DNA from 3 places in the Serratia sp. TSA_198.1 genome. Region 2 is predicted to be linked to each of the others. Evidence: predicted binding sites of a transcription regulator. Region 2 holds the regulator's gene; each other region holds the start of a gene.
What was found. The regulator PurR, encoded in region 2, represses purine synthesis genes. The targets are predictions, from matches to a motif close to CANGCAAACGTTTGCNTG.

Region 1 (10,816 bases), on a different contig from region 2:
CACACCGGCCACTATCGCAAAGAAGAATGGCTGATAGGTGCCTTTGCCGGCCAGTTGAGTGGCCTTCACCACGTCGTTCAGACCCAGAATCGACACCAGCGCCGTCGCCTTGAGGATCACCTGCCAGTTGTTGCCGATGCCCGGCAGGGCAAAACGCATCATTGCAGGGAATAAAATGCGGCGGAAAATCTGTGAGCCTGAAAAACCGTAGGCGGTGGCCGCCTCGATCTGCCCCTTCGGCACCGCCATATAAGCGCCGCGAAAGGTTTCCGTGAAATAGGCACCATAGATAAAGCCGAGGGTAATAATCCCCGCGCTGAGCGGATCGATATCAATTTGCGAAAAGCCGAGCAGTTCTGTGAGGTTGTTCAGCGCAATCTGCAGGCCGTAGAAAATCAGCAGCATCAGCACCAAATCAGGCACGCCGCGGATCAGCGTGGTATAGGCACCAAACAGCGTAGAAAGCAGGCGGTTATGGGAAAGCTTGCCGCCGGCACCGATCAAACCAATCACCAGCGCCAGCAGTACGGAACTGAGGGCCAGTTCCAGCGTCACCAGAGCGCCCTCAAATATCAGTTGGGAATAGCCTTGCAGCATCTACTTCACCCTGTCGTCATTGGAGCCCGAACCATCGGGGCCAGCAGGCCGGCCCCGTAGTCACACCATGGAACGGTACGTGGGATTAACCGCCGTAGACGTCAAAATCGAAGTATTTTTTCGCAAACTTGTCGTAAGTGCCGTCTTTGCGCATGTCGGCAAAGGCTTTATCCAGCGCCGCCTTCAGTTCGGTATCGGTCTTGCGCAGCCCCATACCGGTGCCCACGCCAAAGAACTTGTCATCCTTCACCGATTCGCCGGCGAAAGCGTAATCCTTGCCCGGAGGCTGCTTCAGGAAGCCGTCGCTGCCCGCCACTTCATCCTGGAAGGCGGCATCGATACGGCCGGATGCCAGGTCGGCATATACCAGGTCCTGGTTCTGGTAAGGCACCACGGTGATGCCCTTAGGCTGCCACATGGCGTTCGCGTAGGCTTCCTGGGTGGTGCCCTGCAGCACGCCCACGCTCTTGCCTTTCAGCGCGTCCACCGTTGGCAGCAGCTTCGAGCCTTTCGGCGCGATCAGACGGGCGTTAGCGGCGTACAGCTTGTCGGTAAAGGCAATTTCCTGCTGGCGTTTTTCAGTGATCGACAAAGAAGAAATGATGGCGTCAATTTTCTTCGCCTTCAGAGAGGGGATCAGTGCGTCAAAATCGCTTTCCACAAAGGTACATTGGGTATTTATGCGTTTGCACAGCTCTTTGGCCAGATCGATATCAAAGCCGACCAACTCACCTTTGGCATTTTTGGATTCAAATGGTGCATAGGTCGGATCGGTACCTATCTTCAGCGTCGATGGTAGCGCGGCAAATGCGCTGCTTACTGCGCTCAAAGCCAAGACTAAAGGAAGAACCTTAACCAGCTTTTTCATAAATTACCCTCAAATTGATTTTTCTGATGCCACTGCGGGCATTACTTTCCCACCAAATCAATTTGCAGTAATCGTGCCACATTTGTTGCTGTAGGCGGAGGGAACGGCTCCGGCCTTCACAAAACTGTTTCCTGGGACGATAACCGCAAAAATAAATCGGCCAGTCAGGGCCGCGTCACGGGCAATGACAAAATGCCAGAGCCTTGAAACAGTGAACGTGATGGAGTGGGATCATTATGGTGCATGCGCCGCCCTAATTCAGTGCGGTGTTGCACAAATGTGCCAAATTGGGGATAAATTTGTTAATTGGAGCCTTGCCAGCGGGTGAACAAATCTTTCGGTAATTCAATGTCGAACTGATCGACCACCCGATTCACGGTTTGATCGATGATGTCATCGACGCTTTTCGGTTGGTGATAAAAAGCAGGTACCGGTGGCATGATCACCGCGCCCATCTCCGCCGCCTGCGTCATCAGGCGCAAATGGCCGATATGCAACGGGGTTTCGCGCACGCACAACACCAGCCGGCGGCGCTCCTTCAGGACCACATCGGCGGCGCGCGTCAGCAGGCCGTCGCTATAGCTGTTGGCGATACCGGATAACGTCTTGATTGAGCAAGGTAAAATCACCATACCCAGGGTTTTGAACGAGCCGGAAGAAATGCTGGCACCGATGTCGCGTGCGTCATGCACCACGTCAGCCAACGCCTGCACTTCACGCAGACCGAGCTCGGTTTCCAGCGAAAGCGTTTGCCGCGCCGCATTGCTCATCACCAAATGGGTTTCCACCTCTGCGACGTCACGCAATGCCTGCAACAGGCGCACGCCGTAGATTGCGCCGCTGGCGCCGGAAATACCGATGATGAGTCGTTTCATAAAGCTGGCCTCTGCCGAAGAGAAAGTAGGATCAGGCAGACTTTGCCGGAATGGCGGTGCATAAGCAAGTCGGGGAGGATAATGCACCGCGACAAACGCCGCGGTGCACCTTTTTGGCTAGCGCTTAGGCTTAACCTTCGTTATGCATTTCCAGATTTTCTGCTTCGGTCTGGCCACGCATCGCCTGGGCGTCGTCGTTGCGCAGCGATTCCAGATACTCGAGGTAGTTCTGGTCTACGTCCTTGGTAACATAGATGCCGTTAAACACCGAGCATTCGAACTGGCTGATGTCCGGGTTCTCTTCGCGCACCGCTTCGATCAGATCGTTCAGATCCTGGAAGATCAGACCGTCGGCACCGATGATTTGGCGGATTTCATCCACTTCACGACCGTGGGCAATCAGTTCGTTGGCACTCGGCATATCGATGCCGTACACGTTCGGGAAACGAATTTCCGGCGCAGCGGAAGCCAGATAAACGCGTTTCGCCCCGGCGTCACGCGCCATCTCAACGATCTGCTCGGACGTGGTACCGCGGACGATAGAGTCATCCACCAGCAGCACGTTCTTGTCGCGGAACTCGGCGCGGTTGGCGTTCAGCTTGCGGCGTACCGACTTACGGCGCGCCTGCTGGCCCGGCATGATGAAGGTACGGCCGACGTAGCGGTTCTTCACAAAACCCTGGCGATACGGCTTATCCAGGATACGAGCGATTTCCAACGCGATATCGCAGGACGTTTCCGGGATCGGGATCACCACGTCGATGTCCAAATCTTCCCATTCGCGGGCAATCTTCTCACCCAGCTTCTGCCCCATGCGCACACGGGCGCTGTAGACCGAAATCTTGTCCATAAAGGAATCTGGACGTGCGAAGTAGACGAATTCGAACAGGCACGGGTTGGTTTTCGGGTTCTCTGCGCACTGGCGGGTGAACAGTTGGCCCTTCTCGGTGATGTACACCGCTTCGCCCGGCGCCACGTCGCGCAGGAACTCGAAGCCCAACGTATCCAGCGCTACGCTCTCGGAAGCCACCATATACTCGTTACGGCCATCTTCAAGCTGGCGTTTGCCGATCACCAGCGGGCGGATGCCGTTCGGGTCGCGGAACGCCAGCAGACCGTGGCCGATGATCATCGCCACGCAGGCGTAAGCGCCACGCAGTTGCTGATGCATGGCGGCAACGGCGGTGAAAATGTTGTCTGACTCCAGCGGATAATCCTGGAAGCGGTCCAGCTCGCTGGCCAGTACGTTCAGCAGGATCTCGGAATCGGAGGTGGTGTTGATATGGCGGCGACCGCTTTCAAACAGCGATTGGCGCAGCTCATGGGCGTTGGTCAGGTTGCCGTTATGGGCCAGCGTAAGGCCGAACGGCGAGTTTACATAAAATGGTTGAGCCTCTGAGGCACTGGAGCTGCCAGCCGTCGGGTAGCGCACATGGCCAATACCCATGTTGCCCTGCAAGCGCTGCATATGGCGTGCCTCAAACACATCCTTCACCAGACCATTTGCTTTACGCAGACGGAACCCGTTGTGGGCATCTATGGTGACGATGCCTGCGGCATCCTGGCCACGGTGCTGAAGCACCATCAACGCATCATAAATCGACTGGTTTACCGGCATAAAACCGGCGATACCGACAATACCGCACATGTTGTCTTTTCCTCATCAGCGCTACCGCCCCGGTAAATGGGTCGGTAAGAAACTCGACGTGCTCTGCAGGTAGTCAAAGAACCACCTGATGATATAACTGAACTGGGGAATGAGCTGTGACTGTTTCCAGTCGTCACTTTGCGAGAAGCCGGTAAAGGTATCCAGGAAAAACAGCATCGCCGAAACGATCAACACGCCGCGCAGTGCGCCGAAACAGACGCCCAGCACCCGGTCGGTGCCTGATAACCCGGTTTTCTCTACCAGTGAGCTAATCACATAGTTGACAATAGCTCCTACGATCAGGGTCGCGATAAACAAGATGGCAATCGCGATGCCGTTTCGCACCAGTTCATCTTCAAAACGAGTGAAGTAGACCGCAAGGTAAGAGTAGAAATGGCTGGCAACAAAAAACGCACATCCCCATGTCACAAGTGACAATGCTTCGCGAACAAACCCTCGGATCAGGCTCACCAGAGCCGAAAATCCAATCACCGCTATAATGACGTAATCAATCCAGACCATGAACTATTCCAATGATGAATCGCCCCTGCATCCAATTCGCGGCGAATTCTAACAGAAAAAGAAAACGTTTGCGTAGGGGATTTCCTAGCACGTTACAAATAAAAAACGGCGATAAAAAAATTCCCAATCGCCGCACCTACATAGGCCGTTTTGCCTGTGAAAGGCACATTTTTAATAGTGATTACACCAGCACTCATCGATTCAGGGGCACAGCATGCTGTGCCCCAATCCTGTCAACGTGCGCCGTAGGGCTTCACCTGGCCGCTCAAACCGCTGATGGAGTTCAGCGCAGACAGCGAAGACTGCAACTTCTGTTTTGAAGCGTCCGGGCCAACGTAGATCCGGGTGATCTGCCCCTGCACCGGCGTTGACGGCACGGTGAAGGCGCGATAGCCGGACAGCCTGAGCGACGCCACAACCTCATTCACCTTGGCGGCGTTTTTCAGCGCCCCCAGTTGCACCACATAAGCCTGCCCTGCCGGCGCTTTCTCTTCTGCGGCCGGTTTCGGTTCTGGCTTAGGTTCTGGTTTAGGTTCTGGCTTCGGCTCAACTTTGGGCTCCGCTTTAACCTCCGGAACAACCTCAGGCTTCGGCTGAACAACCGGTTTCGGCTGCTGCACCGGCTTTGGCTTCACTTCCACCGGCTTGGTTTCAACCGGTTTTGGTTTCACTTCCACCGGTTTGGTTTCGACCGGCTTCGGTTTCGGTTGTTGCACCGGGCGAGTTTCGACCGGCGGCGCGACCTGAACCGGCTGTTGCGCCGTCTGGCGCACGGCCTGCTGCGAGGCCGCTTCGTTCGCTGCCTGCTGCTCGACCAGTGCGCCCGCCCCCTCCGGCGGCTGCGCCGGCAAAGACTGGGTTACCGGCGGCACCACGTCGTTTTCTTCCACGTCACCCGGTTTCGGCACCAAGGGAATGGCCGCGAATTCATCCTCGTAATGTTTCTTTTTTCCATCCAGTAGCCCTGGCAGGATGATGACCCCCAGCGCGACCAGAATGACGGTTCCTACCAATCGGTTTTGAAATTTGCTTGCCACTCACACTCCCCGCATCTCGTCTAACGCCGCCATCACGTGCGCAACGGTGTGGAACGATCCACAGACGATCACAATATCCTGAATATCAGCGTCCTGCATAGCCTGACGCCAGGCAGTTTCGACATCGGCAAACTGCCGCGGTTCCGTCAAATGTTGCGCCAGCGATTCCACGCTGGCTCCACGCGGCCCTTCCAGCGGCGCGCAATACCATTCATCCACCTGCTCGCTCAGGCAAGCCAGCGTGCCGGCGATGTCTTTATCCGACAGCATGCCCACCACGGCACGCACCTTGCCGCCATTACGCGGCAACTTGGCCAAACGCCCGGCCAGATAGCCTGCGGCGTGCGGGTTATGCGCCACGTCCAGGATCAGCATCGGATCCTGTCGCACAATCTGGAAGCGCCCAGGCAGCGTCGCCTGCTGCAGGCCGGTGAAGATCGCCCGCTCATCGATTTCCAACGCGGAATAATGCAACGCCGCCAACGCGGTCGCGGCATTGGCTAGCGGGACGTTGGGCATCGGCAGGTCGGTCAGCCGCGTGCCGCCGCCTTCCCACTGCCAGCGTTCGCCCTGTTCGCTGTAAGTCCAGGCTTCGCCACGGCGATACAGCGTCGCGCCCAGCGTTTCCGCTACCTCGCGAATGGTGTCAGGCATATCCGGCTCGCCCACCACCGCCGGCTTGCCGCCGCGGAAAATCCCGGCCTTCTCGCGGCCGATGCTTTCGCGATCGTTGCCCAACCAGTCGGTATGATCCAGCGCGATGCTGGTGACCACAGCCACGCTCGGATCGACGATGTTGGTCGCATCCAGGCGGCCGCCAAGGCCAACTTCCAGGATCACCGCGTCAAGCTTAGCCTGTTTGAACAGTTGCAGCGCCGACAGGGTGCCAAATTCGAAATAGGTCAGTGAGGTTTCACCCCGACCCGCCTCAATGGCGGCAAACGAACGGCAGTGCTCCGTTTCGCTCAGCTCATCGCCCTGAATGCGCACCCGTTCGGTATAGCGCACCAGATGCGGCGAACTGTAAACGCCAACGCGCAGACCGGCTGCCATCAGAATGGCTTCCAGAGTCCGGCAAGTCGTGCCTTTGCCGTTGGTGCCGGCAACGGTGAACACCGTCGGTGCGGGAGTGAGTAAATCAAGATGCGCCGCAACGCGCTGTACGCGTTCCAGGCCAAGTTCGATCGCCTGGCTGTGCAGACGTTCAAGATAATAAAGCCACGAGCTCAATGACGACGTGGCTTGGGGAATTTGGTGGTTTTGCATGAGTCCCATCACTGATTGGGTTCATTGATCCATCAGGGCACCCCCCTCACCGCGGTAAAGGCGATGCTCTCCGTAACACCCGTCACCTTTCAAGCTGCAGCGAGTTGACCGCAACGTGAAATTCATAGGGCATATCAGCCGGCATTTAGCCACAAAACGACGGCTGAATCCCGCGCGGGCTTGCACCTGCGCGGGTGATTTATCGGCCTCAGGCGTCGGCCTGATTTTCCTGTGCGACTACCGGCTCCGCCTCATCGAAATGCGGCTGCGGCTGGTTGGTCAGCTTGGAAAGGATACTCGCCAGAGTGCGGCGCATTTCCGGACGGCGCACGATCATGTCGATGGCGCCTTTTTCAATCAGGAACTCACTGCGCTGGAAGCCCGGCGGCAGTTTTTCACGCACGGTCTGCTCGATAACGCGCGGGCCGGCAAAGCCGATCAGCGCTTTCGGCTCGGCGATGTTGATATCGCCCAGCATAGCCAGACTGGCGGAAACGCCACCCATGGTCGGGTCGGTCAGTACCGAAATGTACGGCAGACCACGTTCCTGCAGTTTCGCCAGCGCTGCGCTGGTCTTCGCCATTTGCATCAGCGACATCAGCGCTTCCTGCATACGCGCACCGCCACTGGCTGAGAAACACACCAGCGGGCAGTTGTCTTCCAGCGCCTGTTCAACCGCGCGCACGAAACGTGCACCGACCACGGAAGACATGGAACCGCCGATAAAAGCAAATTCGAAAGAAGCGGCGACAATCGGCATGCCGTACAGCGTGCCTTTCATCACGACCAGCGCATCTTTCTCGCCGGTCGCTTTCTGTGCGGCAACCAGACGATCTTTATACTTTTTGGAATCCTTGAACTTCAGAACATCTTTCGGCTCCAGTTCGCTGCCCAGTTCTACCTCACTGCCCTCGTCCAGCAGGGTATGCAGGCGCATGCGCGCAGTCATGCGCATGTGGTGGTCGCACTTAGGACACACTTCCAGATTACGTTCCAGCTCGGCGCGATAGAGAACCTGACCGCAGCTGTCACATTTGGTCCAGACCCCTTCAGGAATGCTCGCCTTACGGGTTTGTGTAATATTGCTCTTGTTAAGAATTCGTTCAATCCAGCTCATCGATGACCTTTCTGTTTGAACCTGGCACATGCCAGTCCGCTGTTCATGCTTTAACAATCCCCCCGCAGACAGACCCAATGAAAAAGTGCCCGAGTGAAACGCGACAAACGCGTGACCGAGGCACTGGCTTCAGGGTTTGCTCGCAGGAACAGACCATAAATGTCGCTCATTAAACCATATCGGCCCGACACTGTGGATAAAAAACTGGTCGAACCGACAGGTTAAGCGATGTTTTTACTGTTTTTGCTGGCGGGCAGCCGCGCGCTTATGGCGCCAGATTTCAATGATGCCCGGCAAAATTGAAACCAGGATGATCGCCACGATCAACAGTTTCAGGTTTTCCTGCACGATCGGCAAATCACCGAAAAGGTAGCCAGCATAAGTGAAGAGCAGCACCCAAACCAGCGCGCCAATCACGTTGTAGGCAGCGAAATGACGGTAGGACATTTTCCCCATACCGGCGACGAACGGCGCAAATGTACGCACGATCGGCACAAATCGCGCCAAAATAATCGTTTTCCCACCGTGTTTTTCATAAAACTGATGGGTTTTATCCAGATAGCTGCGGCGGAAAATTTTCGAATTCGGGTTACTGAACAGCTTATCGCCGAACAGCCGGCCAATAGTATAGTTCACCGCGTCACCGAGGATCGCAGCTCCGACCATCAGCGCAACCATGGTATGCACATTCAGATCGTTAGTCGGCAGCGCCGCCAGCGCGCCGGCGACAAACAGCAGAGAATCCCCCGGCAGGAAAGGCGTAACCACCAGGCCGGTTTCGCAAAACAGGATCAGGAACAAAATGGCATAGACCCACATGCCGTATTGCGCGACCAGTTCGGCCAAATGCACGTCAATATGCAAAATAAAATCAATCACAAACTTGATGATGTCCATAGATTCTCTCTTTTTACCGGGTGTCTCACCCACCCGGCAGATGTACAAGGGAGCAACGCGTCGGGCGCGCCGGCGTCTAATCGTCAGCTAAAACTAATCGTCGGGTAAAAACAGCGGCCCCATTGGCGGCCGGGGCAAACCAAAATGCTCAGGATAATCGACGGACACCAGATACAACCCTTCGGCACGCGCCGTCGCCGCAGCCAGATTCCGATCCTTCAGCGCCAGCAGTTCGGCCATCCAGTTCTCACTCTGATTGCCGCAGCCGATTTCCATCAGGCTGCCGACAATGTTGCGTACCATATGGTGCACAAAGGCATTCGCCTTAATATCTACCACGATATACTCGCCGTAGCGCGTAACCTTAACGTGTTTTACGTTACGCCATGGCGTGCGCGACTGACATTGCACGGCACGGAACGACGTAAAATCGTTCTCGCCCAGCAGCGCCTGTGCCGCCCTTTCCATCCGTTCGGCATCCAGCGGGTGATAAAAATGGGTCACCCCCTGCTGCAACACTGCCGGGCGGTAGCGGTGGTTATAAATAATGTAGCGGTAACGACGCGCGGTGGCGCTGAAACGCGCATGGAAATCTTCGGCCACACCGGTCACCCAACGCACGGCAATATCCGGCGGCAGATGGGTATTTACCCCCATCGTCCAGGCGGCGTCCTTGCGCTGCGCGGTGGTTTCAAAATGCACCACCTGGCCGGTAGCGTGCACGCCGGCGTCGGTACGTCCGGCGCACAGTACGCTAATCGGCGCATTCGCCACCTTGCTCAACGCCTGTTCCAGACTGGCCTGTACGCTGGCGACTTCCTGCTGACGCTGCCAGCCGTAATAACGGCTGCCGTCATATTCAATCCCCAGCGCGATTTTTAACCTCGGTTGGGTGGGCAAGACAACTTCAGACATCAGTACATCTGCTCCTGCACCAGACGCTCTGCGGTTTCGATCGCCATCAGCGCGCCGCCGAAGCGTACGTTGTCCGCCACCGACCAGAACTGCAGGATTTCAGGAATGCCGTAGTCATTGCGCAAGCAGCCGACGCTCAACGCATCGCTGCCGGACGCTTCCGTTACCTGAGTCGGGTAGTCGTCTTCTTCGCTCAGTTGGATATCATCCACCTGCTCCAGCTCGCTGCGCGCTTCTTCGGCAGAGATCGGGCGCAGCGCTTCCAGGTGAACCACTTGCGCGTGGCCGTAAAACACCGGCGACTGTACGCAGCTCACGGAAATCGGCAGCCCTTCGTCCTGCAGGACTTTGCGCACCTGATCGACAATCAAGCGTTCTTCGCGCACGCTGCCCTGCTCGTCGGCCAGCAGCGGTAGCAGGTTGAACGCCAGTTGCTTGGCGAAAACGCCCGGCTCGGCCGGAATGCCGTTCAGCAAGCGCGCGCTCTGGCCGGCCAGATCGTCCACCGCCACTTTGCCGCGTGCCGATACCGACATCAGGGTGGTGACGTGCAGACGGGAAAGCCCGGCCTGCTCGGTCAAAGGCTTGATCGCCGTCAGCAGTTGGCTGACCATGCTGTCGGCCACGGCGACAATATTACGGTTGCGGTAGTCCGCCAGCACCTGCGGGTTAACGCCAGGTACCACCAGCGGTACATCCGGCTCCAGCGCAAACAGGCCGCTGGTGTCGATCACCAGACAACCCATGTTGCCGGCGTCTTCCGCATAGCGGGCCGCCGCCTCGGTACCGGCGACAAAGAACGCCAGTTGCGCCTGTGACCAGTCAAATTCTTCCGCTTTTTGCACCAGCACCGACTTGCCGTTGAAGCGTACCGTTGCCCCGGCGCCGCGTTCACTGGCCAAAGGATAGAGTTCGCCCACCGGGAACTGACGTTCCTGTAATAATTCCAGCAACGCTTCACCTACCGCGCCAGTGGCGCCAAGCAGAGCGATATTCCAGCCGTCAGACATTGGGTTTCTCCAGAGTATTCATTTAAAAAGCAGACGGGCAGTGTTGCCACCGCCCGATAATCCT
Region 2 (10,816 bases):
GCCATCAAATAATCCCACGTAGATATGATCGAACTCGTGCTCAATTAAGTCGCCCGGCACCTCTGACCGATAAATGAAGCTGGAGACCTGCTGCAACTCGCTGCTGAACCCCATCTCCTCCTGTAACCGACGCTGCGCCGCTGCTGCCGTCGCCTCTCCCCAGCGCGGGTGGCCACAGCAACTGTTGGTCCATAACCCAGCCGAATGATATTTACTGAAAGCTCGCTGTTGCAGTAGTAAACGGCCCTTGCTATCGAAGATAAAAATTGAAAACGCTCGGTGCAACAACCCCTGCTGATGTATCCGCGTTTTTGTTTGCGAGCCGATGGAATTATCATCGGCATCAACCAGAATCAGCATTTCATCCATTGATGGCCTCCTTCGGCAAGAGCGATGACTTCGTACCGGTAAAACCCTAACCAGACCCAAATTTATCAATTGACGCGATCCAACCCTGGCCCGCTATCAGACCTCGCCCCCCTTGAGGTGGCTAATAGTACTTATTTCCCTGATTCGAACGACAGCATACTGTGCGGTTATCATCAGAATAGCCGATGCATAGGTGACATTGTCACCTTTATTCTCATGCTTTAGCCATGTCGATAAATTGAAATCCCTTATACGGCAACGCTATACTGAGTTTCGCTAAGATCCATTCGCCGTTGACGACGGCACATCCAATCAGAGGAATTATGCGCTTACTCCATACCATGATCCGCGTCGGTGACCTGCAACGCTCCATCGACTTCTATACCAAGGTATTAGGCATGCGCCTGCTGCGCACCAGCGAGAACCCAGAATACAAATACTCGTTGGCATTTGTCGGTTATACCGATGAAAGCGAAGGCGCGGTGATTGAGCTGACCTACAACTGGGGCACCGACAGCTACGAGATGGGCACCGCATTCGGCCATCTGGCGTTGGGCGTCGACGATGTGGCCGCCACCTGCGACAGCATTCGCCACGCCGGCGGCAAAGTGAGCCGTGAAGCCGGGCCGGTCAAGGGCGGCACCACGATTATCGCCTTTGTTGAAGATCCGGACGGTTATAAGATCGAACTGATCGAGAACAAACACGCCGGTCAGGGCCTCGGCCACTGAGACCGATGAGGCGCGCTTTCAGCGCCCTTCTTGTTATGCCTGCGATACCGCCTGCAACCGGGCGTAAAATTTGCCATAATGCGCGCTGCATTCGATGAAGATAAGAAACTGATGGCCGAAAAAAGTGATCTTAACGCCCTGAGTGGCCGTTTTCGTGGGTTTTATCCCGTAGTGATAGATATAGAAACCGCTGGATTTAATGCCAAAACCGACGCGCTGCTGGAGATTGCCGCCGTTACGTTAAAAATGGACGAAGAAGGCTGGTTGCAGCAGGATGAAACCCTGCACTTTCACGTTGAACCTTTTGAAGGCGCCAACCTGCAACCGGAAGCGCTGGCATTCAACGGTATCGACCCGCATAACCCGTTGCGCGGTGCAGTCAGTGAATACGATGCGTTACACGCCATTTTTAAAGCGGTACGCAAAGGCATCAAGGACCGTGGCTGCAACCGGGCGATTATCGTGGCGCACAACGCCAACTTTGATCACAGTTTCCTGATGGCCGCAGCAGAACGCGCAAGCCTGAAGCGCAACCCTTTCCACCCGTTCGCCACCTTTGACACTGCCGCGCTAAGCGGGCTGGTGTTGGGGCAAACCGTGTTGGCCAAAGCCTGTATTGCCGCCAATATTCCGTTCGACAGCACCCAGGCGCATTCGGCCCTGTACGACACCGAACAAACCGCTCAACTGTTCTGCGAGCTGGTTAACCGCTGGAAACGCCTTGGCGGATGGCCGCTGGCCATCGGTGATACTGACTGAACCGCAAATAAATCGGGCGGCCCAGTTTGCACTGGCGCCGCCCGATGTCTTCTTGCAATAAACCCGAGCCGTTATGGCTGCTGGTCTTCTTGCTCTTTGTACTTCGCTGCCGTTTCTTTGATCAGCTGTTGCAGTTCGCCGCGCTGATACATTTCGATAATGATATCACAGCCGCCTACCAGCTCACCGTCGACCCACAGCTGCGGGAAAGTCGGCCAGTTGGCGTATTTCGGCAACTCGGAGCGGATGTCCGGATTCTGCAGAATATCAACGTAGGCAAAGCGTTCGCCACAAGCAGACAGCGCCTGCACCGCTTGCGCAGAGAAACCGCAGTTTGGCAATTTCGGTGAACCTTTCATGTACAGCAGAATTGGGTTCTCACCGATCTGCTGCTGAATTTTTTCAATCGTCGTCATTTATTGCTTCCTCAAGCCACATCTCATGGCTACAACATGCATCACACTGGCTATTGTAGCGGCTGGAACAGTCGCAAGAAAACGCCATCTTTTGCAAGGGTATTCCCCGTTGCCAATCGCATCTTACCGGCAAAGGCCATTCCGGTTAAAACATACGCTCAGAATAACATTTTTAATCCGACCATTTCACTAATATATTTTTCCGCCTCCTGGTACCCCTTTAATAATACCAACAGCGGCCAAAGGTGATTTTTTACACACCAACGGATTGATTTTTCGGCAAAAAAAATGCTGTTAACGTTTTCTCACAATATGGATTATCATTTATGAGTTCTTCGCTGTTTTATATGGCGAAATTGGGGAATACTGTCATTCTTTCGATATCTGTTCCGGGGCCAAGGTTGGTAACGTCGACATGCGTTTAATTCTTACGCTTTTTGTGCTGTTGTTTACACAGCTATTCTTAAATCTGGCGCACGCTGCGCCACAGGCGCGTATTGCCGCCGAGCAGCGCAAGAGCCACGTTAATGAAGCACGGCCGGATGACCGCAAGAAAAAGAAAGCGGCAAAGGCCAGCAAAAAAGTGAAAGTCACTGCTCCGCCAAAAACAGCCAAGGTTTCCAAAGCCAAAACAGAAAAAACCGCTAAAAAGATCGTCAGCGCAAAATCGAAACACCAAACCCAGAAAATAGCCAAAATCAAAGTGACCCCACCGAAAAAGGGTTACAAAAAAGGTTATGGTCGCCACCGGGAACCCGGCATGGCCACCGCCAAATTGGCTCGCGACGAAAAACCGCTGAAACTCAGCCCGGCGCACAAAAAGCGCTATCAGCACGCCAAGCAAACCGCAATGGCCAAGCTGATGGATCAAATGGGCAAACCTTATCGCTGGGGCGGCACTTCGCCAAGAACCGGTTTTGACTGTAGCGGACTGATTTATTACGCCTATAAAGACGTAGTGAAAATCAAGATGCCGCGTACTGCCAACGAGATGTACCACCTGCGCGACGCGGCGCCGATCAAGAAAAACGAGCTGGAAAGCGGTGACCTGGTGTTCTTCCGCATCAACAACCGTGGCGTGGCCGATCACGTCGGCGTCTATCTGGGCAACGGCAAATTCATTCAGTCACCGCGTACCGGTGAGGAAATCCGTATCAGCCAGTTGGACAACGACTACTGGCAAAACCACTACATTGGCGCCCGCCGTGTGGTAACACCGAAAACCATTCGATAATCGCCTCCGCGGCTGGTCCCCCCAGCCGCACGCCTCACCGCCTACCGCAAGCGTTCTGATCTTAGGCCTTTTAGTCGCTCTCAGACCGCGGTTTCGCGAAGCCGCATGGAAAACATCCGGGTGTGGGTGAACGGGGCACTTGTGGAAAAATCTGACGTAGCGGTGGGAAAATGCGGACAGGCGCAGTGAACTGCGCCTGTGTGACAACCAGGGATCAGTTCAACGCCGCGGTGAAGCTAAAAGCAATAATAACGGCCAGCGCGCACACAGTGGTGAACAGTGACATTTTCAGATCGGTATCCATTACAACTCCTTTTCAGACGGGTTATCCCAAGGATAAAAGGCACACAATTAATGCGTCAAACCATTTTCCCACAGTTAGACAATAAAATCTTGTTATCATTTCCCGGTTTATAATACTGATTACCTCTTCCACTTTGGCTCAATATGGGACAAAATTCGCAGTTCACAACTGCGTACCGGCAAAAATGCCCCTCCTGACCAAACGCTGACGACTTCAATACACTAAAAACTCAGCTTCGCTTATTTGGAAGAAGGATCTACGCAGGCAAACGATTAACATCACACTTACATGCTGCAACATGTGAGTTCAGGAGTCATTCTTTACATGGCAACGATTAAAGATGTGGCCAAACGCGCTGGCGTTTCCACCACCACCGTTTCGCACGTCATCAATAAGACTCGTTTCGTCGCCGAAGAGACTAAAGCGGCCGTCGCGGCCGCGATCAAAGAGCTGCACTATTCTCCCAGCGCCGTGGCGCGCAGCCTGAAAGTCAATCACACCAAATCTATCGGTCTGCTGGCTACCTCCAGCGAAGCGCCCTATTTCGCCGAAGTGATCGAGGCGGTGGAAAACAGCTGCTACAGCAAAGGCTATACGCTGATCCTGTGTAACTCGCACAATAACCTGGACAAGCAACGCGCTTATCTGGCGATGCTGGCGCAAAAACGCGTCGATGGCCTGCTGGTGATGTGCTCTGAATACCCGGATCAATTGCTGGGGATGCTGGAAGATTACCGTAACATCCCGATGGTGGTCATGGACTGGGGCGCAGCACGCGGTGATTTTACCGATACTATTATCGACAACGCCTTCGAAGGCGGTTATCTGGCCGGCCGCTATCTGATCGAGCGTGGCCACCGTGAGATTGGCGCCATTCCGGGCCAATTAGCGCGCAATACCGGCGGCGGCCGCCATCAGGGCTTTTTAAAAGCCATGGAAGAAGCCAATATCGAGGTGCGCGACGAGTGGATTGTACAAGGTGACTTCGAACCGGAATCCGGCTACAAAGCCATGCACCAGATATTATCGCAGAAACAGCGCCCAACGGCGGTATTCTGCGGCGGCGACATTATGGCAATGGGCGCTATTTGCGCCGCTGATGAGCTGGGGTTGCGCGTACCGCAGGATATTTCCGTTATTGGTTACGATAATGTGCGCAACGCCCGCTATTTCACGCCGGCACTGACGACCATCCATCAGCCCAAAGAGCGTTTGGGCGAGATGGCGTTCACCATGCTGCTGGATCGCATCATCAGCAAGCGTGAAGAGTCGCAAGTCATTGAGGTACATCCGAAGCTGGTTGAACGCCGCTCGGTCGCCGACGGTCCCTTCATCGATTACCGCCGCTAGTCGCCAACGCCGGGAGCCAAAGCGGCTTCCGGCGTCACTTCGCTTAACCATTCCTGATTCAAGGTTTCACTGTCCCCCAGGTAATCCAGCAGCCAGGCCATCGCCGGCGATGGGGTATTCTGCTGCCAGGTCAGGCAGCATGGGCTGGCGGGAAATGGCTGTTGCAGTTGCAGCGCCACCAATTCACCACGCTGTACCAACGGCAATACCTGATGCGCAGGCATCATGCCGACGCACAATCCGGCGCACAGGCAATCCACCGCAGAGGCCCAATCCGGCACCACCAGCCGCCGTTGATTGTCCAGCGTCCAGGTGACCCGCTTGGGCAAATTGCGTGACGTATCCTCCAGACACAGCGAAGGGAAAGGCCGGAGCTGATCATCGTTTAGCAGGCCATCCAACCCCGCCAAGGGATGCTGGGGGCTGGCGACACACAACCAACGCATGTCGCCCATGTCGCGAAAGGCGAAACCACCGCCAACCGGCACCGCCCGCGTAGCGCCGATCGCCATATCGGCGCGGCCATCCACCAGCGCATCCCATACGCCGTTAAACACTTCGGGTTGGACCAACAGCTCCACATCGGGGAATTGACGGTAAAAATCCAGCACCAGCTGACGGCAGCGCTGCGGTTTGACGATGATATCCACCGCAATTTTTAATTGGCCACGCCAACCATTGGCCACCTGCTGGCACTGCCTGCGAGTGTCGAGCATTTTTTTGATGACACCGCGCGCTTCCTGAATAAACAGCGTGCCAGCCAGCGTCAGTTCTACATCGCGATGACGCCGTTCAAATAGCGGTACCGCCAACCATTGTTCTAGTTGCCGCACAGTATAGCTAACCGCCGAAGGTACCCGGTGCAGTTCCTGCGCCGCCGCGCTGAAGCTGCCGGTGCGGGCGACCGCGTCCACGACATCAAGCGAATATTCAGACCACATGATTTTTGCCTTCAATTTTTTTAACAGCACTTCGCAAATATTACCGTTTCACAAGCAGAGATCCAGCCGGATACACTTGCCGGCGCTAAAAACCTGCGACAATAAAATATTAATGAGAAATACCATGCGAAATTCCTTTGGTTTTATGTTCTATCTTGCCGGCCTGAGCATGCTGGGTTACCTGGCCACCGACATGTATCTGCCCGCCTTTGGCGCTATGCAGCAAGATCTGCAAATTTCCGCCGGCGCAATCAGCGCCAGCCTTAGCATTTTCCTGGCCGGTTTTGCCTTTGCTCAACTGCTCTGGGGGCCGCTCTCCGATAATTTGGGCCGCAAACCCGTTCTGCTGATTGGCCTGGCGCTGTTTGCTCTGGGCTGCCTCGGCATGCTGTGGGTGCAAAATGCCGTCCAACTGTGGTCGCTGCGCTTTATCCAGGCGATCGGTGTGTGTTCAGCCGCCGTCACCTGGCAGGCACTGGTCATTGACCGCTACCGTGAAGGCAAAGCCAACCGCGTATTCGCCACCATTATGCCGCTGGTAGCACTTTCGCCTGCGCTGGCACCGTTGGTCGGCGCCTGGTTGTTGAACCACATGGGATGGCGGGCAATTTTCGCCGTGCTGCTGGGTATCACCGTCATTTTGCTGCTGCCGACGCTGTTACTGAAGGAAAGCGCCAAAAGCGCGCCATCTGCCCAGCCCAAAAACACCCTGAGTTTCTTCCAACTGCTGAAGTCGCCGGTATTCAGCGGTAACGTCACCATTTTTGCCGCCTGCTCTGCCGGTTTTTTTGCCTGGCTCACCGGTTCGCCGTTTATTCTTGGCGATATGGGTTACAGCCCCAATGATATTGGCCTGAGCTATGTCCCGCAGACGCTGGCTTTCTTATTGGGCGGTTACGGTTGCCGTACGGCGTTAAACCGCATGAATGGCAACACCCTGCTGCCTTGGCTGCTGGTAGGTTATGGCATCAGCATGGTGGCGTTATATCTGGTGGCGACATTGACCGAGCCCACGCTCACCACGTTGCTGATTCCATTCTGCCTGATGGCGCTGGTCAACGGAGCCTGCTACCCGATCGTAGTGGCGAATGCGTTGATGCCGTTCCCGGAAGGCACAGGCAAAGCCGCAGCGCTGCAAAATACCCTGCAATTGGGCCTGTGCTTTGTCGCGAGCCTATTGGTTTCGGCCTTTATAGCCCAACCGCTGTTGGCGACGGTAACGGTGATGGTTTCAACGGTGGTATTGGCCGCGTTGGGGTATATGTTGCAACGGGGAAAAGTGATCGATAATTCGCAGGCAGTACGACAGGAACATGCTAACTCTGCGTCATAATTACCTGTACTAATAATCACTTAAAGAATATTTTTGCCGAGTGCGATTTACGGTTGAGTAAGCGCCTCGGCAAGCCTATACTCAAAACGACCTTTTAAAATAACACTTTTATAGTCTTATTATCACAAGTAGCTGTTGTGTACGCGTATGGCGTCACACTTTTTTAAGGATTGTTTATCCGCGCCTATTGCGCTGGAGCCTTCTTAAAATTTTCCTCTGTTCATAGTCGGATATCAGACGCCACGGTGACTTTCCACCGTAGGTATACATATGCGCCCGCAGAAATTGTCTAAGCTATTTTCTGGCGGGTCATAAGTCAGAAGAAGGTGATGGAGAAGCTATGAGTTCATCGTGTATAGAAGATGTGAGCATTCAGGACAACCCATGGTACCGTATCGCTCATGAAATGCTCAGTATGGCCGGTATAGAAATAAACGGCTCACGTCCTTTCGATATTCAGATTAAAAATCCTGATTTTTTTAAACGCGTGTTGCGGGAAGGTTCTCTCGGCCTGGGCGAAAGCTATATGGATGGCTGGTGGGAATGCGAACGGCTGGATATATTCTTTCAACACGTAGTCGGCGCAGGCCTGGAAAAGAAACTCCCCCACCATGTGAAAGATATCCTGCGAATTGCCGCCGCGCGATTAATCAATTTGCAATCGAAGAAACGAGCCTGGATTGTCGGCAAAGAGCATTACGATCTGGGAAACGATCTGTTTACGCTGATGCTCGATCCCTATATGCAATATTCCTGCGCCTATTGGAAAGAGGCAACCACGCTGGAGCAAGCGCAGGAAGCCAAGCTGCGAATGATTTGCGAGAAACTGCAGTTGCAACCGGGGATGAAATTACTGGATATCGGCTGCGGTTGGGGCGGCCTTTCCGCCTTTGCGGCGAAAAACTATGGCGTTTCCGTCGTGGGCGTAACCATTTCCGCCGAACAGCAAAAGCTGGCGCAGGAGCGCTGCGCCGGGCTGGACGTTGAAATTCTGCTGAAGGACTACCGCGATCTGCACCAGCAGTTTGATCGCATTGTCTCCGTCGGCATGTTTGAGCACGTTGGCCCCAAAAATTATCGCACCTACTTCAAGGTGGTGGAGCGTAATTTAAAACCGGATGGCCTTTTCCTGCTGCACACCATTGGCTCGAACCGGACAGATATGAATGTTGACCCGTGGATCAACAAATATATCTTCCCGAATGGCTGCCTGCCTTCAGTCACGCAGATAGCCAAAGCCAGCGAGGGACGTTTCGTGATGGAAGATTGGCATAATATTGGCGCCGATTATGATCGCACCCTGATGGTCTGGTACGAGCGTTTCAGGCAGGCATGGCCGCAACTGGCTCAGCGTTATTCCGAGCGTTTCGAACGTATGTTCAGCTATTATCTGAACGCCTGTGCAGGTGCGTTTCGCGCGCGTGACATTCAATTGTGGCAGGTGGTATTCAGCCCGAAAGGCATTGAAGGCGGTATCCGCGTCCCGCGCTGATTAATGCCATACCATAACGAAACGCCCCCGGTTTTTACCGGGGGCGTTTTATATTATGCGCTAACCAATGGCTGATCAGCCGCAATAAACCCGAATGATTTTATCCTCGCTGTCGCCCAGGAAGTTCAGACGACGCAGGTTAAAGTCCATAGTAACGGCCGAATTGTACGGAATCGCACGTACCTGAGAGTCAATCTGAACGCCTTCCAGCGCTGACATCGGCTTGCCGACGTAACTCTGGTATTGCGCGGCACCGCAGGTATCACTTTCTGCATCAACGGCCTGATTGGCCGCGCCCTGCTCAGGTGAGCTGCTACAGGCACTCAGCGCCAGCAGCGCCGTTAACATCAACGTTTTCCCATAAAACTTCACGCGGTTACTCCTCTGTGGTTATTGTCCGTCAGATCTTCTGCGCCAGCGCGCTCGCCGTCGCCATGGCCGCTTCGCGGCTCGCCAACACCCGCTCAACGGTATCTACCACCGCCTGCGTTTGTGGATCAATCTCAATATTCACCTTGTCGCCCAGGCGTTTTTTGCCCAGCGTGGTGCGATCAAGCGTCTCCGGGATCAGGTGCACGCAGAAACGGTTATTCACCACCTCTCCGATCGTCAGGCTAATACCGTCAATGCCAATAAAACCTTTATGCAGAACGTATTTCATCAGTTCCGCATCCGGCATGCGCAGCCATATCTGACGATTATTTTCGGAGGTATAAATCTTGGCGACTTCCGCCGTGCAGATAATATGGCCGGACATCAGGTGGCCGCCAATTTCATCGTTGAATTTGGCCGCCCTTTCGATATTGACCACGTCCCCCAAAGCCAGCTCGCCGAGATTGGTCAGGCGCAACGTTTCTTTGATCAGATCAAAGCTGACGCGGTTGCCTTCCACCGCAGTGACGGTCAGGCAGCAACCGTTATGGGACACCGACGCGCCGAGCTCCAGCCCAGGCAGTAGTTCCGCAGGCATCTCTATGACGTGGGTACGGAAGTTGGATTTTTCATCAATGGCGACCAGCGGCGCGGTGCCTTGTACGATACCGGTGAACATGTGAGCCTCTTCTTTCTGAAAATGTTTAAAGCGCTTGGGGCAGTTTGCCCCAGTTGGCGAGGAAAACCAAACCCGGGGAGGCAAAAAATCCGCGCCTGCGCATTTAATAACTATTTCGTCACAACATTTGCTTAACGACGCCGAGCGCGTACAATCTTTTTGACAAAATTCCGCTATTTTTAATTGTTGTCCTTTCGCGACGACCCTCCCCTCAATCATAAATAAATAGAAAAGGTGTATGCGTGCAGAAGTACTTCATTGAAGCGCGTAGTTTATTGGCCCTCGCAATTCCGGTAATCATCGCGCAAATATCGCAAACCGCAATGGGCGTGGTCGATACCATTATGGCCGGCGCTTATAGCGCCACGGATATGGCCGCCGTCGCCGTCGGCACCTCTATCTGGTTGCCGGCCATTCTGTTCGGCCACGGCCTGCTGCTGGCGCTAACTCCGGTGATCGCGCAGCTTAACGGCGCCGGCCGCCGCGACCGTATCGCTCATCAGGTACGCCAAGGGTTTTGGCTGGCTTGTGCGGTCTCTGTCCTGATCATTTTCGTGCTGTATAACAGCAAGTTCGTGATCGATATGATGCACAATATCGATCCGCAACTGGCGGATAAAGCCGTTGGCTACCTGCATGCTATCATGTGGGGCGCGCCGGGCTATCTGTTCTTCCAGGTACTGCGTGGCCAGTGTGAAGGACTGTCGAAAACCAAACCCGGCATGGTGATTGGCTTTCTCGGCCTGCTGGTCAATATCCCGATTAACTATATCTTCATCTACGGCAAGTTCGGTATGCCTGAGCTGGGCGGCGTCGGTTGCGGCGTAGCAACCGGC
Region 3 (10,816 bases), 110 kb from region 2:
CGGAAAAATTGGACACGCCGACGTAACGCACCTTGCCGCTGCTGACCAGATGCTCCAGCGCGCGCAGGGTCTCGTCAACCGGCGTCAGGCCGTCCCATTCATGCAATTGATACAAGTCGAGATAGTCGGTGTTCAACCGCCGCAGACTGGCTTCGCAGGCGCGGATCAAATGATGGCGAGACAGCCCCGCGTCATTCGGGCCGGCGCCCATGGGGAAGCGGGCCTTGCTGGCGACCAGGACCTGCTGGCGTTTTTTGCCCAGCGCCTGGCCCAGGATCTCTTCCGCCTTGCCGGCGGAATAGACATCGGCGGTATCGAACAGGTTGATGCCGGAGTCGATACAGCGGTCTATCTGGCTGCGGGCTTCGTCAACGCCGGTATCGCCGGTTTTGGCGAATTTGCCTGCGCCGCCAAAGGTCATGGTGCCGAGACTCAGCGCCGAAACTTTCAGGCCGGAATGGCCAAGCTGACGGTATTGCATCGTTTAACTCCTTGCCTTGGTTGCCACGGATTCATCAGCGCCAGCCGGTGCCGACGAAGGGGATTTTTTCCGGCGGACTTCGCTGCCGGCATCGGGATTCAACGTCAGACTGTCTGCCACCGCCAACAGGGCGATAACGCCGATAACGCCAAACGCCAACTGGAAATCGACCAGCGGCAGGCGACCGGCCGACGGCGGTATCAGCATTTCCCCCAACCGCAGCGCCAGCGCACCGATGGCGATGCCCAGGCCGCTGCCCAGTTGCTGCGATACGGTGAACAGGGTATTGGCGCCGCCCATCTGCGGCTGCGGCACTTCGGAAAATGCCAGCGTATTCAGCGCGGTGAACTGCATGGAACGCGTCAACCCGCTGACGAACAGCAATGCCACAATCAGCCAGGTTGGGGTTTGGGGCGTCAGCAGCGCGCAGGCAAAAATGGTGGCGGCGTTCAGCAGCCCATTCACTACCAGCGTGGTGCGAAAACGGAAACGATAGAGCACGGCAGAGGTAAAAGGCTTCATCGCCAGATTCCCGGCAAACACCGCCAACACCAATAGCCCGGCGTCGAAGGCGTTGAGGCCAAAGCCGATCTGGAACAACAGCGGCAGCAAGAAGGGCACGGCGCCAATGGCGATGCGGAACAAGGCGCCACCCCAAATAGTGACGGCGTAACTTTTTATTCGCATTGCCCACAGAGTGATCAACGGGTGCGCGGTGCGTTTGGCATGGCGCACCGCCAGCGCGCCCAGCGCCAGGCTGCCGAGGATGCACAGTAGCGGCACCAGCCAGGAGAGCTGCGGGTGATTGATCAGGTCCAGGCCAAACATCAGGCCGAAGCAGGCGATGCCGGTTAGCACGAAGCCGATGGCGTCAAAGGGCACGCCTTTCTGCGGCGCTTCTTGTGGTATCAACCGCCAGGCCAGCCACAGCGCGGCGACGCCCAGCGGCACGTTGAGCAGAAAAATCCAGTGCCATGACGCGTAGGTGGTAATAAAACCGCCGACCGGCGGGCCAAGGATGGGTGCCACCAGCCCCGGCCAGGTAATGGTGGCGATAGCTTTTATCAGATCCGGTTTGGCGGTATTGCGCAGCACCACCAACCGGCCGACCGGCACCATCAGCGCGCCGCCAAAGCCTTGCAGAATGCGGGCTGCGGTAAAGGTGGGCAGGTTAACGCTGGCGGCACACAGCACCGAGGCCAGGGTAAAAATCATCACTGCGGCGGCAAAGATATTGCGTGCGCCAAAGCGGTTGGCGATCCAGCCGCTGGCGGGAATAAACACCGTTAGCGTGAGGATATAGGCGGAAATGCCGATGTTCATGTCCACCGCCCGCACGCCGAAAGCGGCTGCCATCTGCGGCATGGCGGTGACAATCACCGTACCGTCGAGGTTTTCCATAAAGAAGGCGCCGGCTACCAACAACGGCAGCGCGCTGGCGCGTGAAAACCAGCTCATGGCAAAGCGCGCCGTGTGGCGCACAGACAGAATGCAGGCATGACAAGAAACCCCGTTTCAAAAAATGTAATCCGGACGAGTTTTCGAGCATAGCGCATCGTACACAGGTTAAAAAGAGGTTAAGCGGGTGATGATTAGCGAGCGCAGCGATCTGCGCTCGCAGAGGGGAATAGCCGGTTTCAGCCCGGTTTTTTCAGGCCGAAGTCATGGGTAATCAACACTTAACTTTCGCTTAGCCGCTGGCCGCTGGCGGCGTCGAACAGGTGGATCGCGTCGATGTTGGGCGCCAGCCACAGCGGCTGGCCGCTTTCTGCATTGATGCGGCCGCTGAACTGCACATGCAGTCGGTAACCGCCCCAGGTCAGGTGCAACAGACTGACATCACCGGTGATCTCCATCAGCCGAAGCTGTGCGGGCGGTTGTTCGCTGACCTCCACCAGCAGAAAATCATGCGGGCGCAGTCCGAGGATCACGTTACTGCCCGCAATTGCCTGCCGCCACTTATCGGGCAGCGGCAGCCACAGCTCACCGCAGGTTACGCCGGGGCGATCGCCGCGCGGCGTGACGATACCCTCCAACAGGTTCATGGGCGGCGAACCGATAAAGCGCGCCACAAAGGTGTTGGCGGGCGCATCGTAGATCTCCAGCGGCCGGCCCTGTTGCACGATATTGCCGTCTTTCATCACCACGATTTGATCGGCCAGCGTCATGGCTTCAATCTGGTCGTGGGTGACGTACACCGTGGTGGTTTTGAACTGCTGATGCAGCGATTTTATCTCGGCACGCAGCTCCATGCGCAGCTGGGCGTCGAGGTTGGACAACGGCTCATCGAACAGAAAGACCTTCGGATTGCGCACCATGGCACGCCCCATCGCCACCCGCTGGCGCTGGCCGCCGGACAGCTCTTTCGGATAGCGCTGCAACAGGTGATCGATCGCCAGAATGCGTGCCGCCTGCTGCACTTTGCTCTGCTGCTCGCTTTTGCTGACCTTCATGACCTGCATGTGAAACGCCATGTTTTCCGCCACCGTCAGGTGCGGATAGAGCGCATAGCTCTGAAACACCATGGCGATATCGCGATCGGCGGGGTCCAGATCGTTAATTTTCTGTTTATCCAGCAGGATAGCGCCATCGGATAGCGTATCCAGCCCGGCCAGCAAGCGCAGCAACGTGGATTTACCGCAGCCGGAGGGGCCGACCAGCACGGTAAAGCTGCCGTCGGGAATGATCAGATCCAGCGGATTCAACACCCGCTGTTTGCCATAATATTTGGCGACTTTCACCAGTTCTACGCTTGCCATCAGATCATCTCTCCGGCGCAGGTTTTCAGGGTGTTCCAGTCCAGGTATTGACGCGGCGAACTGCTGATGGCGTGGCTGGCGGCGCGAATGCCCCAGCGCAGCGCCACCGTGGCCGAATGGCCGTGCAGGCAGGCGGTCAGGAACCCGGCGTTGAAACTGTCGCCGGCGCCGATGGTATCGACCACCTTGATCGGGTGCGCGGCAGCCTGCAACAGCCGTTCGCCGCACCACATGCGCGCGCCGTCCGGCCCGCACTTGACCACACAGGCGGCGTCGGTCGGTTGCTGGCGGTTCAGGGTGCGGGCGGCGGTGTACAGATCTTCATGGCCTGCCATGCCGCAGGTTTCTACTTCATTCAGCAGCAGAATGTCGCAGAACGGCAACCAGTCGGCGATCTGCCCGCGCAGCGCATCGCTCCAGCCCTGCGGCGGCCAGCCGGTGTCCACCGCAATGCGGTAGCCGCGCTGGCGCAGCGTTTGCAGCAGCGCCGGGTAATCCGCCAGCAAAGTGGTGCACAGGAAGGTGCCGCATAACAGCACGGTGTCGCCGTTGCCGGCGAAAAGCGGGATCTGGTGCAGCACGTCATCCTGGCTCAGGCGGGTGATGTGCCCTTGATTGCTGAAAAAGGTGCGTTCGTTGTCGGGGTGCGTCACGCCGAAGGTCAGCGAGGTTTCACAGCTGTAGGTCGGCCAATACAGCGAGCTTTCCGGGAACAGCTGCGCCAGCCAGGGGCTGAAATAGTCGTTGCCCTGATTGGCCACCAGCCGGTAAGGCGTCTCCAGCGCCGCCAAAGCCAGCGCGCAGTTGCCGGCCGAGCCGCCGGGGCGCAGCTCGCTGTGATCCAGCATCGCCTCGGTGCCTTTCTGCGGCCACTGGTGCAGGGTGCTCATGATCACGTCGACGTTGATATTGCCGACCACGTACAGGGTGGGTCTGGTGTTGGTATTCATCATGTGAATTTTTTCCCTTTTAAGTCAGCCCTTGCTGCCGCCGCTGGTTAACCCGCTGACCAGCGTTTTTTGCAGCCAAATGGCAATAAAGAGTGGCGGTATGGCGGCCAACATGCCGACTGCGGCGATCAATCCGTCATCGGTGGCGCGCCCCGCGGTGAAACCGGCGATAGTCACCGGCAGCGTCTGGGCCTGAATGTTGCTGGTAAACAGCAGCGCGTAGAAAAATTCGTCCCAGGCCAGCAACCAGCCGAACAACGCCGAGGCCCCGAGCGCCGGTTTCGCCAGCGGCAAGGTGATGCGCAGCAGTACCTGCCACTGACGCAGCCCATCCAGCCGCGCCGCCTGTTCGATATCGATCGGCAAGGCGTCGAACTGATTCTTCAGCATCCAGGTGAGAAACGGCAGGATCAGCGAGCAATAGACCAGCACCAGGCCGATATGGGTGTTCAGCAGCGTCAGCTGTTGCAGAATAAAGTACAGCGGCAGCACGAAGGCGACCGGCGGCACCATATAAATCGCCAGACTGGCGAACAGCCAGCCGTCGCGGCCCGGATAGCGTGAGAAGCTGAACGCCGCCGGGATCGCCAGCAGCAGCGAAATCAGCGTAGCGCCGCAGGCCACCAGCAGGCTATTGAACAGCGCGTGCAGGAACAGTGCCCCAGGCTGGCCGGCCTGTAACGACAGCAAGCTACCGTAGCGTGAAAAGTCCCAGCGGCGCGGCAGCCATTCCAGCGGCACGCGGGTCAGATCGGCGGAGGAACTGACGCTCATCAAAAACAGCCACAGCATCGGTGCGAGGATCGACAGCGCCAATAGCAGCGCGGCGCCATAGCGCAGTATCAGGCGGATTTTACGCTTCATCGGCGAGGCTCCTTCGGCGCTGGCGGAACAGCATCAGCATGTAGAGTGCGATCAGCAAACCGCACAGCAGGGTCATCAGCACTGCGTAGGCGGCGCCGCTGCCGGCACGCAGATAGCTGAACGATTCCTGATAAACGAAGAAGCTGAGGGTCTTGGTGCTGTCCATCGGCCCGCCGCGGGTCATCACGTAAATGATGTCGAACACCTTGAAGGCGTCGATGGTGCGTAACACCAGCGCCACCGCCAGCGGGGCCAGAATGGCGGGCAGGGTGATGGCACGGAATCGCCGCCAGGCGGAAGCGCCGTCCAGGCGGGCCGCCTCGTACAGATCCTCCGGGATAGATTGCAGTGCCGCCAGCGTCAATAGGGTGATCAGCGGGTAGTTTTTCCAGATATCCGCCAGCATCACCGCGTTCAACGCCGAGGCGGGATTGCCCAGCCAACTGCGGTAATGGTCAATGACCCCAAGCTGGGTCAGCAGCGCATTGATGCTGCCGTAATCCGGGTTGAAGTTCAGCCGCCACATAGTCGCATTGACGATGGTGGGCAGCGCCCAGGGCAAAATCACCAGCACCCGCAGCAGGTTGCGGCCGTGGAATTGCTGGTTGAGCAGCAGCGCCACCAACACGCCAATCACCCCTTCAAACGCCACCGAAACCACGGTGAAATAGAGCGTGCGCCACAGCGCGGCCTGGAAATCCGGGTCGGTCAGGGCATACAGAAAGTTATCGACGCCGACCCAGGCAGGCGTTACACCGTCACCGACCAGCGCCGCGTCGGTAAAGCTCAGCCACAGGGTGCGGCCCAGCGGCCAGGCGGTTAACAGCAGCATCATCAGCAGCATGGGTGCCAGCAGCACCCATGCCTGACGCCGCTCACGTTGGGGCAAAGTGAGCATCGTCATCCCTTAACGCAGCCGTGCCGCGCTTTTGGTGGCCGCATCCAGGCCCGCTTGCGGCGTCACCTTGCCTTGCAGGATCTGCTGCAAATCTTGCTGCAATCCGTTGGAAAGCCGTGAGTAATCGGCAGTTTCAGGGCGCGACAGCATCACGTTCAACGACTGCTTGGCGGCGGCGATCAAGGGTTGCTGGTCTTTCTGCACCGCCGGATCGTCGTAGGAAGATTTCCAGATCGGCAGGCTCAGTTTGGCGTACTTATCCTGTACCGGCTGGGAGGTCATGTAGCTGATGTACTGCCAGGCCTGATCCGGGTGGGCGCTGGCTTTGGCGATGCCGAGGCCCATCGAGCCGTTGACGGCGGAAACCTGGCCCTCAACCGATCCCGGAGCCGGCACGATGCCGACATCGCCGGCCACTTTGCTCTGCTTCGGATCGTTGGCCATGTTGTACATATAGGTCCAGTTGAGCGCGAAGGCGGCGTCGCCGTTAGAGAAGGCTTTACGCACATCCTCTTCCAGATATTCACGCGAGTTCGGGTTGGTCAGCCCCTTGTCCAGCGTGTCTTTCATGTAGCCGGCGGCCTGTAATGATCCTGGGGTGGAGAAGTTGATTTTCCCCTGCTGGAAGAACTGCCCCTTGAAGGCGGACACCAGCGTGGTGTAATCGCAAACCAGCGCCTCGGCCTGTGACCAGCTCCACACCAGAGGGTATTTGACCACGTTTTTCTGTTTCAGGATTTCCGCCTGTTGCGCCAGTTCCTGCCAGGTTTTCGGCGGGGCGCTGATGCCGGCCTTGGCCAGCATGGCTTTGTTGTAATACAGGTATTTGGTATCGAGGATCCACGGCATTCCCCAGCGCTTGTCTTTGTAAGTGACGGTGGTCATGGCGCCGTCGAAAATCTTGCCGCTGTCGTCGGCGCTGATGCGCGAGGTGACGTCCTGCAGCAGGCCGAACTTAACGAATTCGGCCGGCCAGATGGCGTCGAACAGCACCACGTCGTAGCCGTTGCTGCCTGCGCCGCGCGCCGCGACGATTTTATCGTGCAGCGCTTCGTAAGGGACGAACTCGAGGTTAACGGTGATATCCGGGTGCTGTTGGGTGAAATCTGCGGTCATGGCGCGAATGTCGTTTTCGCTATAAGCCGCCTGGGTCATAAACAGCGCGTTGATTTGCGTAGGGGCGGCAAAGGCGCTTGAGATGCAAAACGCCAGGGCAGACAGGGTACAGGCGGCCTTAGCGGCGCGGATAGGGCTTTTCATGGTGCGTTCTCCGGTGTTAAAAAGATTCTTAAATCAATTTGATTGCTTTAATGGAGGGCACCATACTGCAAACACCGATTTCCCTTTCTGCATAGGCAGTTATGACGACATCCGGCACTAACCTTGAACATGCTCGAGCACACAACCGGCGCGTAGTGATAGAGGCAATCCGTCTGCACGGCGAACTGACCCGTGCCGAAATCGCCCGGCTGACCTCACTGACGCCGCAAACCGTTTCAAATATCGCGACAGAGCTGGAGCAGGCCGGCATTCTCTCCTCGCACCTGCCACGCCGTGCCGGAGGGAGGGGCCAACCGGCGACGCCGTTGACCCTCAATCCAGACAGTGCGTATTCCATCGGCATCCATCTGGATCACCAGTCGCTTCTGATCATCGTCGTTGATCTGTCAGGAAGCGTTCGTTTCCATCGGCTGATTATGGTGCAAAAGCCGCAACCTGCTGCGACCTTGAAACTGATTTGTGATGTGCTGCAAGAAATGCGCCAACAGCCTGATATGGCCTGGGGAAAAATGCTGGGCATCGGCGTGGTGATGCCGGGGCCGTTTGGCGTGGAAGGGATCTCCTCCGTTGGGCCGACCACCCTCAACGGCTGGGAAAATATCGATGTAGTGGCTGAACTTAACGCGCAGAGCGGCCTGCCGGTGACGCTGGAGAACGACGCCACCGTCGCCGCCATCGGCGAGCGTCTGCACGGCGTGGCCAGGCAGCTCAATTCGTTTATTTATCTGTATCTCGGCACCGGCCTCGGGGCGGGGATCTTCACTGACGGGCGCATTTATACCGGCCATGCGCACAATGCCGGTGAAATAGGCCACATGATTGTGCAACCGGGCGGGCGGGCTTGTTATTGCGGCAACCAGGGTTGCCTTGAACGTTACGTCTCGCTGCAGGCAGCCTATGAGAGCTGCGGGCTGGATCCGATGCGTGCCATGCCGCAGGATCTGCTGGCATTGCCGCAGGCGCAGATCGACCGCTGGTTGGAGTCTGCGGTGCCTGCGCTGCGCCAGGCGATCAACATCGTCGAGTGCATGTTCGATGCCGAAGCGGTGATTATTGGCGGGCTGATGCCGGAAAGCATCGTTGAACAGTTGATCAAACGTTTGGCGCCCTTGCACCGCTCGGTTCGCAGCAAATACCTCGATGGTCTGCGCGTGCGGCTGGGCACCACCGGCGCGGATACCGCAGCACTGGGGGCGGCCGCGCTGCCGCTGTTCGACGAGTTCAACCCGCGTTATGAAGTGTTATTGAAATAGCCGCTTAATTTTCTCGATTTCTATTCTTGCTCGATGTTGGTGCATCGGTTTAATTTCCCAAAACAAGCAAACGGTTGCTATTTCACAGGCAACCGTTTGCTTGTTTTTTTATTATTTTGACCTGCTCGGATAATTTCAGGATATTTTTTATCTTATTGTTTACAAAGTAAAATGTATAATAAAAAACCAACTGGCACGCTACTTGCTATCCTTAAATCAACATCTGCAAACGATAAAAAACCGCCATATTCCACGGGTTGGTACGTGGGTCGGTAGAGAAGGAAAGCAAAATGAGCATTCAATTCACCACGGCTATTCGTGGCAATTTTTTCGATATCGCGGCCTGCGTGGAGAGTCCGCAACAGTTGAATGAGCAACTGCGGCATATTCCCGATGGATTAATGCTGCTCAATGAAGGGGCGATTGTCTGGCACGGCAGTTGGCAGCAGGGTGAACCGCTGTTGCCGCCGGGTTTTGAGGTGACGCATTACCGCGACAAGCTGATCGTGCCGGGGTTTATCGACACCCATATTCACTACCCGCAAACCGAAATGATCGGCGCCTATGGCGATCAGCTGTTGGCGTGGTTGAAGCACTACACTTTCCCGACCGAAAGCCAGTTCTGCTGCGAACGGCATTCCGGCAAGATGTCGGCGTTCTTCCTGCAACAACTGTTAAGTAACGGCACCACCACGGCCTTGGTGTTCGGTACGGTACATCCGCAATCGGTTGACGCGTTGTTCAGCCAGGCGGCGGCGCTGAACATGCGTCTTATCGCCGGCAAAGTGATGATGGACCGCCACGCACCGGATGAACTGCTGGAAACCCCGGAGCAAAGCTACCGGCAAACGCGTGAACTGATCGAGCGCTGGCACGGCAAACAACGCCTGGGCTATGCGATAACGCCGCGTTTCGCCCCCACCAGCACCCCAGCGCTATTGGCGCAGGTGCAACGGCTGCGCGAAGAGTTTCCGGATGCCTGGCTGCACACCCACCTGAGCGAGAACCTGGATGAAGTGGCCTGGGTGAAAGCGCTGTTCCCGGAGAACAGCAGCTATTTGGATGTGTATCACCAGTACGGCCTGACCGGCGAGAAAAGCGTCTTCGCTCACTGCCTGCATCTGGAAGAGCAAGAGTGGGATTGCCTGTGCCAGACCGGCTCGGCGATCGCTTTCTGCCCGACCTCCAACCTGTTCCTCGGCAGCGGGTTGTTCAACCTGCAAAAAGCCTGGCAGAAGCAGGTGAAGCTGGGCATTGGCACCGATGTCGGCGCAGGCACCACCTTCAATATGCTGCAAACGCTGGGCGAGGCTTACAAGATCGGCCAGTTGCAGCGCTATAAACTCTCCGCCTGCGAAGCCTTCTATCACGCCACCTTGGGCGGTGCGCGCGCGTTGGCGCTGGACGATAAAATCGGCAACTTCGGCGTCGGTAAAGAGGCGGATTTTGTGGTGTTGGATCCGGCGGTGTCGCCGCTGCAGAAGCTGCGCCATGAAAACAGCCGCGAACTGGCGGACCAGCTGTTCTTGCTGATGACGCTGGGGGACGATCGCAACGTTTATCGCACCTACGTTGACGGTAAAGTGGTTTATCGCGCGGCTGCGCACCAGGAGGCAGCATGATCCAGTTCCTGCTTAATCAAACGCTAAAAAGTGAAAGCGCGCTCGATCCCAACACCACGGTGCTGAACTATCTGCGCCGCAACCTGGGCCGTTGCGGCACTAAAGAAGGCTGTGCCTCCGGTGACTGCGGCGCTTGCACCGTCGTATTGGCCGAGCAGGAAGGCGGGCAGTTGCGCTACCGCAGCGTCAATGCCTGCCTGACGTTCGTCAGCGCGCTGCACGGCAAACAGCTGATCACGGTGGAGGATTTGAAGCAAAATGGCCAATTGCACAGCGTGCAGCAGGCGATGGTCGATTGCCACGGCTCGCAGTGCGGTTTTTGTACGCCGGGATTTGTGATGTCGATGTTCTGTCTGCAAAAGAACGGCGGGGAATACCAGCGTGAACAGGCGCAACAGGCGCTGGCGGGCAACCTGTGCCGCTGCACCGGCTACCGGCCGATTCTGGCGGCGGCGCAGCAGGCCTGCGGCGTCAAGGGCGAGGACAGTTTCGATCGCGGGCAACGGCAAACCGTGGAACGCCTGCAAGCCATCCGCGCAGCGACGCCGCTGGAAGCGGCGGGTAAACGCTGTCTGATGCCGCAAAGGATCGACGAGCTGGCGGTGTTGTATCAGCAACACCCGCAGGCAAAATTGTTGGCCGGCGGCACCGATCTGGCACTGGAGGTCACCCAGCGTCACCAGGATGTGCCGCTGATGATCGCCATTG

Region 1: a site for PurR is predicted at 4,568-4,585, ahead of cvpA (colicin V production protein). Genes of this name have one in related genera too.
Region 3: a site for PurR is predicted at 8,572-8,589, ahead of guaD (guanine deaminase). Genes of this name have one in related genera too.

Annotation. Positions count from the first base shown of each region.
Region 1 is NZ_JBQZFP010000002.1:379,856-390,671, reverse strand. It holds gene ACUTSW_RS13240 (histidine ABC transporter permease HisQ) at 1-597, opposite strand, end outside; gene hisJ (histidine ABC transporter substrate-binding protein HisJ) at 683-1,465, opposite strand; gene ACUTSW_RS13230 (UbiX family flavin prenyltransferase) at 1,768-2,340, opposite strand; gene purF (amidophosphoribosyltransferase) at 2,471-3,988, opposite strand; gene cvpA (colicin V production protein) at 4,010-4,510, opposite strand; gene dedD (cell division protein DedD) at 4,744-5,547, opposite strand; gene folC (bifunctional tetrahydrofolate synthase/dihydrofolate synthase) at 5,548-6,813, opposite strand; gene accD (acetyl-CoA carboxylase, carboxyltransferase subunit beta) at 7,022-7,930, opposite strand; gene ACUTSW_RS13200 (DedA family protein) at 8,165-8,827, opposite strand; gene truA (tRNA pseudouridine(38-40) synthase TruA) at 8,921-9,742, opposite strand; gene ACUTSW_RS13190 (aspartate-semialdehyde dehydrogenase) at 9,742-10,752, opposite strand.
Region 2 is NZ_JBQZFP010000001.1:1,056,746-1,067,561, forward strand. It holds gene idi (isopentenyl-diphosphate Delta-isomerase) at 1-369, opposite strand, end outside; gene gloA (lactoylglutathione lyase) at 693-1,100, shown strand; gene rnt (ribonuclease T) at 1,179-1,859, shown strand; gene ACUTSW_RS04930 (Grx4 family monothiol glutaredoxin) at 1,931-2,275, opposite strand; gene ACUTSW_RS04935 (C40 family peptidase) at 2,691-3,509, shown strand; gene cydH (cytochrome bd-I oxidase subunit CydH) at 3,724-3,813, opposite strand; gene purR (HTH-type transcriptional repressor PurR) at 4,138-5,163, shown strand; gene punR (DNA-binding transcriptional activator PunR) at 5,160-6,104, opposite strand; gene punC (purine nucleoside transporter PunC) at 6,229-7,437, shown strand; gene cfa (cyclopropane fatty acyl phospholipid synthase) at 7,778-8,929, shown strand; gene ACUTSW_RS04965 (I78 family peptidase inhibitor) at 9,005-9,301, opposite strand; gene ACUTSW_RS04970 (riboflavin synthase subunit alpha) at 9,330-9,980, opposite strand; gene ACUTSW_RS04975 (MATE family efflux transporter) at 10,223-10,816, shown strand, end outside.
Region 3 is NZ_JBQZFP010000001.1:950,217-961,032, reverse strand. It holds gene ACUTSW_RS04435 (aldo/keto reductase) at 1-481, opposite strand, end outside; gene ACUTSW_RS04430 (MFS transporter) at 485-1,939, opposite strand; gene ACUTSW_RS04425 (ABC transporter ATP-binding protein) at 2,161-3,240, opposite strand; gene ACUTSW_RS04420 (carbohydrate kinase family protein) at 3,240-4,193, opposite strand; gene ACUTSW_RS04415 (carbohydrate ABC transporter permease) at 4,215-5,054, opposite strand; gene ACUTSW_RS04410 (carbohydrate ABC transporter permease) at 5,044-5,952, opposite strand; gene ACUTSW_RS04405 (extracellular solute-binding protein) at 5,962-7,212, opposite strand; gene ACUTSW_RS04400 (ROK family transcriptional regulator) at 7,314-8,486, shown strand; gene guaD (guanine deaminase) at 8,777-10,108, shown strand; gene xdhA (xanthine dehydrogenase small subunit) at 10,105-10,816, shown strand, end outside.